Anaerobacillus sp. CMMVII: one gene and its partner. The protein of the gene in region 2 binds, or shares a complex with, the protein of the main gene of each other region. Links are inferred from orthologs where the notes say so. Each region holds a gene or a part of one and is shown on either strand. Other genes may lie near its edges.

What was found. Proteins that work in one complex are often made in the same cells at the same time.
Region 1: the proteins of pcrA (region 2) and uvrB are in contact, whole or in part, in a crystal structure (PDB 7EGT), measured with the Thermus thermophilus proteins. The link is inferred for Anaerobacillus sp. CMMVII from one-to-one orthologs. Residues at the interface, in WP_096412145.1 of Thermus thermophilus: His654, Arg656, Phe657, Gln666, Asp668, Glu669, Lys680, Arg681, Leu682, Ser683, Lys685, Tyr686, Ala687; in WP_096411307.1 of Thermus thermophilus: Glu23, Leu25, Arg26, Asp27, Gly28, Glu29, Arg30, Phe31, Arg55, Glu326, Asp327, Phe328, Glu379, Ser382, Gln383, His398, Gly400, Arg401.

Annotation. Positions count from the first base shown.
Region 1 is NZ_JACEHK010000017.1:255,698-258,602, reverse strand. It holds uvrB (excinuclease ABC subunit UvrB), read right to left. Parts: upstream 2,488-2,905; coding sequence 514-2,487; downstream 1-513. UniProt on the Escherichia coli protein: The UvrABC repair system catalyzes the recognition and processing of DNA lesions. A damage recognition complex composed of 2 UvrA and 2 UvrB subunits scans DNA for abnormalities.
Region 2 is NZ_JACEHK010000001.1:398,873-401,860, reverse strand. Bases 42-2,981 are described here. They hold pcrA (DNA helicase PcrA), read right to left. Parts: upstream 2,667-2,981; coding sequence 417-2,666; downstream 42-416. Other genes in these bases: pcrB (heptaprenylglyceryl phosphate synthase), read right to left, coding at 2,781-2,981; ligA (NAD-dependent DNA ligase LigA), read right to left, coding at 42-317. Also shown: more of ligA, read right to left, coding at 1-41; more of pcrB, read right to left, coding at 2,982-2,988. UniProt on the Escherichia coli protein: A helicase with DNA-dependent ATPase activity. Unwinds DNA duplexes with 3'-5' polarity. Translocates on single-stranded DNA with 3'-5' polarity. Initiates unwinding more efficiently from a nicked substrate than double-stranded DNA.

The DNA of each region.
Region 1 (2,905 bases), on a different replicon or contig from region 2:
TAACGTCTTTACATGCTCACCTTTGCGTCCTGAAACTACCGGAGCTAAAATCTGCATTTTCGTACGTTCTGGGAAAACCATGATTTGATCGACCATTTGCTGAATTGTTTGGGATGAGATTTCAATCCCATGCTTCGGACAAACTGGACGCCCGATGCGAGCATATAGAAGTCGTAAATAATCATAAATTTCAGTGACAGTACCTACTGTCGATCGAGGGTTTCGGCTCGTCGTTTTTTGGTCAATTGAGATTGCTGGAGATAACCCTTCAATCGCATCGACATCCGGCTTGTCCATTTGTCCTAAAAATTGACGTGCGTACGCTGAAAGTGATTCTACATAACGCCGTTGTCCTTCTGCATAAATGGTGTCAAAAGCTAAAGACGACTTACCTGATCCAGACAAGCCTGTCAGAACAACGAGCTTGTCTCGGGGGATTGTTACATCAATATTTTTTAAATTGTGAGAACGCGCCCCTTTTACAACGATATTTTCTAAAGCCATTTATTCATGTCACCCTTCCGCTTTTAACTCCAATATTAAATCACGTAGCTCGGCAGCGCGTTCGAAGTTTAATGCTTTTGCCGCTTCTTTCATTTCTGCTTCCATTCGCTCGATCACGGCAGCACGTTCTTTCTTGCTTAACTTCGTGATTGGCGGTGCTACGTAGTCTTCGTCTGTTTCTGCTACTAATGTAGCTTTGATAAGATCCGGTATATCCTTTTGAATAGTTGTTGGGACAATTCCGTGCTTTAAGTTATATGCTTCTTGGATTGCGCGACGACGATTTGTCTCTTTGATCGCAATATCCATGGAATTGGTGATTTTATCGGCGTACATAATGACATGTCCAGAAGCATTTCGGGCTGCACGACCTGTTGTTTGAATTAACGAGCGTTCTGAGCGTAAAAACCCTTCTTTGTCAGCATCTAAAATCGCCACGAGTGAAACTTCAGGAATATCAAGCCCTTCTCGAAGCAGGTTAATCCCGATAAGGACATCAAACGTGCCCAAGCGGAGCTGACGAATGATTTCGATCCGCTCTAACGTTTTAATCTCAGAATGTAAGTAGCGAACCTTGATCCCGAGTTCTTTTAAATAGTCGGTCAAGTCTTCAGACATTTTCTTCGTTAATGTCGTCACAAGGACTCGTTCATTTTTTTCGACACGGTCATGGATTTCGCCAATTAAATCATCAATTTGACCATGAATTGGTCGTACATCTATTGTAGGGTCAAGCAGTCCTGTTGGGCGAATAATTTGCTCAACCATTTTCGGTGTATGTTCTAATTCGTAAGGACCTGGTGTTGCTGAAACAAAAATCGCTTGCTTAACCTTTTTCTCAAATTCTTCAAAGCGTAGCGGCCGGTTGTCCTTCGCTGAAGGCAAGCGGAATCCGTGGTCGACTAACACTTGTTTTCTAGCTTGGTCACCATTGAACATCCCTCGAACCTGAGGCAGAGTTACATGGGACTCATCGACAACCATCAAAAAGTCTTCTGGAAAGAAATCAAGTAAAGTATATGGTGTCGCACCTGGCTCACGAAACGTTAAATGGCGCGAGTAGTTTTCAATTCCGTTGCAATAACCCATTTCTTGCATCATTTCAATATCGTAGCGGGTTCGTTGCTCAAGTCGCTGCGCTTCAAGGAGCTTCCCGTTTTCATGAAGCTCCTTCAGTCGCTCTTCAAGTTCAGCTTCAATATGAACGATCGCATTTTTTAGTTTCTCTTCACGAGTAACGAAGTGGGATGCTGGGAAAATAGCGACATGGCTACGTTCGCCAAGAATTTCACCGGTCAAAGCATCAACTTCTGTCATCCGGTCAATTTCATCCCCAAAAAACTCAACACGAATACAGCGCTCGTCTTTTGAAGCCGGAAAAATTTCAACGACATCCCCACGAACACGGAAGGTTCCACGGGTAAAATTAATGTCATTGCGGTCATATTGAATGTCTACCAAATCACGAAGAAGCTGATTGCGGTCTTTTTCCATGCCTGTACGAAGAGAGACAACTAGATCTCGATATTCCTCAGGTGAACCTAACCCATAAATACATGAGACACTGGCAATAATAATGACATCCTGGCGCTCGAATAAAGAACTAGTTGCTGAGTGACGTAGTTTGTCAATTTCGTCGTTAATGCTGGCGTCCTTTTCAATGTATGTATCCGAATGGGCAATGTAGGCCTCTGGTTGGTAGTAGTCATAATACGAAACGAAATATTCAACAGCATTATTAGGGAAAAATTGCTTAAACTCACTGTAAAGCTGGCCGGCTAACGTTTTATTATGGGCAATGACCAGTGTCGGCTTGTTCACTTGTTTAATGACATTGGAAATCGTAAAGGTCTTCCCTGTCCCTGTAGCCCCCAGCAAAGTTTGCATTCGTTTTCCTTCGTTTATTCCAGAAACTAATTCAGTGATCGCACCGGGCTGATCACCTTGTGGCTCATATTTTGAAACAAGCTGAAATTGCTCCAAATTTGCCCCCTCCAATTTTGTATTTTTAGTGAACGATTTTTCATCGTTGTTGTCACAAAGTCTGTCTAAATCCGCTTTAACCATTATATCACAAGCTTATCATATTCAAACATCATTTACGAACATATATTCTTCTGTGATAAAAAATACATTCGGCAGATTTTGGCACGTGATACACTGATTTCACTAATTAACATTATTGAACAATTGTTTATAGTATTAAAACTTTTAGGCATGCTAATTTTAGGCTCTTTTCGTAAACATTGCTATTTAACCTAAAATAATTGGAACAATCTCTTAGACGAAGAATTCACCCAGTAGAACAAGTAAGAAAAGAGCAATGCTTACCAAATAAGTAGTGACATTTTAATGTTTATGTGTAAAAATCCGGCTTTTGGGATTTTTACGAAAGTAACAA
Region 2 (2,988 bases):
TCACCAAATCCTTCAGACACACGACGATCAAAATCTCGAAGGTCTTGTTCATTAAACGCATTCCCTAAGCTTAACATTGGAATATCATGTTGAACCTTTTCAAAGTAAGGGAGCGGTTCGCCACCGACTCGAACAGAAGGCGAATCCTCCGTAATCAACTCTGGATTTTCACGTTCAAGCTGAATAAGCTCATGCATCGCTTTATCGTACTCAGCATCGGACACAATCGGTTTGTCTAATACATAATAGTGATAACCATATTCCTCAAGCGTTTCTCTTAGTTCAGCTATTCTTTTCTCAGCTTCCATACGTTCCATTCTTCCTTTCTTCCTTTACAGTGTAGAGTGTAAAGGGTAGAGTTTTTGCTAGTAATACTTAGAAGCACCAATTCTACATTCTACACTTTGAATTCTACATTATACTTTTGTAATTGGAGCGAATTTAGCAGCTAGGCGCTTAATTCCAATTGGTTGTGGGAAGGCAATGTCTAACTCCACGTTTTCAGCAGAGCCTTTTATGCTCACAACCGTACCAATCCCCCACTTTTTATGTTCTGCTTTATCGCCTACCTGCCATGTGAATTGATCTCCACCTGTAGTTGTCATTTGTGGTTTCGACGTTGTTGTCATTCTTTGTCTTTGCGTGGCAGCAAAGCCTCCGCCGCTAGTAGACATTGAACGAGACGTTTTAGCCCACGCCGGCGCTGCTTCTTTTTCCTCATTAAGTGAATCTAATACTTCACTAGGAATTTCCTTAATGAAACGAGATTGCGGATTTGTATTTGTGCGGCCAAATAAAGTTCGCATTTTCGCACAAGATAAATACAGGCGTTGCTCCGCTCGGGTAATTCCCACATAGGCAAGCCTTCGTTCCTCTTCCATCTCCTCTTCTTCAAAAAGAGATCTGCTGTGAGGAAAAACTCCTTCCTCCATACCTATTAAAAAGACAACTGGAAATTCTAATCCCTTTGCAGAGTGGAGCGTCATTAACAACACTCTTTCTGAGTCTTTTTGCTCATTTTCATCCTCATCCACTTTATCGATATCAGCGATAAGTGCCAAGTCTGTTAAGAAGGCTACTAACGATTTATCATCGTTCTTCTTTTCAAACTCTTTGGTAACTGACAGGAATTCATCAATATTTTCAAGACGACTTTGGGCTTCGATCGTTTTTTCATTTTTTAACATTTCACGATAACCTGTTTTATCTAGTAATTCCTCAACAAGTTCCGTCACTGATAAATATTCTTCTAACTGAACCCAACCCCGCATTTGATCGATAAACTCTACAAGTTTATTTGTTGCACCTTTCGCTAAGCCCATTTGCTCAACTTCGTGTAACGCCTGGAAAATTGAAATTCCTTGCGATGCAGCAAATTCTGCAATCTTATCAACGGTCGTTGCGCCAATCCCTCGTTTCGGAACATTTATAATTCTTCGTAAAGAAATATCATCGTCAGGGTTAGCTACTACGCGTAGATAAGCCAACACGTCTTTAATCTCTTTTCGGTCGTAGAACTTTGTCCCACCAACGATATTATAGTTGATGTTCGATTTCACTAATAATTCCTCGATTACACGAGATTGCGCGTTGGTACGATACAAAATCGCCATATCTGTAAGCTTATAGTCGTGTTCCTTCATTAACTCTTTAATTTTTCCAACAACAAAATATGCTTCATCATGCTCAGTATCACCAACAAAACAAGCAATATTTTCACCAGACTGATTTTCCGTCCATAGATTCTTCGGTTTACGGTTAAAGTTATTGTTAATAACCTCATTTGCGGCACGAAGAATCGTTTTTGTCGAACGATAATTTTGCTCTAGCTTGATTGTCGTTGATTTTGGATAGTCATTTTCAAACGATAAGATATTAGAAATATCAGCTCCACGCCAGCCATAAATAGACTGATCCGAGTCCCCAACCACACAAATGTTTTTATAACGTTCCGCTAACATTTTTACTAACATGTATTGGGCTCTGTTCGTATCTTGGTATTCGTCAACATGGATAAATTGGAATTTTCTTTGGTAGAACTCGAGTACTTCCGGAACCTGTGTAAACAGTTGGATCGTAGTCATGATTAAATCATCAAAGTCTAGAGCATGGTTTTTTCGCAACTCTTTCTGATAAGCCTCATACACATCCGCAACTGTCGATTCGTAAGGACCCTTAGCAGTTTTCGCATAGTCCTTGACTGTTTTCAATTCATTTTTAGCACCGCTAATGCTACCTAAAAGACTTCTAGGTTCAAACTTCTTTGAGTCGATGTTTTTTTGTTTTAAAATTTGCTTGATGACTGACAACTGGTCACCTGGATCAAGAATGGTAAAATTACGTTTTACCCCAATTCTGTCAATATCTCTTCTTAAAATTCGGACACACATAGAGTGGAATGTCGATATCCAAATATCCTCTGCAACAGGTCCAATGATTTTCTTTACACGTTCTTTCATTTCTTTGGCTGCCTTATTCGTAAAAGTGATGGCCAAGATTGACCAAGGAGCAACCTCTTTTTCGCCAATTAGGTAGGCAATTCGATTTGTTAATACTCTTGTTTTTCCTGATCCTGCTCCAGCCATAATTAACAAAGCACCATCAGTATGCTTAACCGCTTCTCGTTGTTCATTATTTAACCCATTTAATACCGCTTGTACATTCATTATTACCCTCACCACCAAAACGTATGTTCTGTTTTTATTTTAATATATTAAATTAAGAATGTAAAATGCAGAATTATTTTGTAGTAACACTTCATAGCCTATCCAAAGATAATTCTACAATTTACATTTAACGGTCTTTAACGCTTGCTCAATATTTTCATAGATAATGTTCCCAACTATAATTGTATCTGCGTATTGGGCCATTTCTTTCGCTTGCTCCAATGTTTCTATTCCGCCACCATAAAACAATTTCGTTATCTCAAGGCTCCTGCTTACTTTTTCGACAACTTCTACCTCTCCATAGACACCACTGTATTCAATG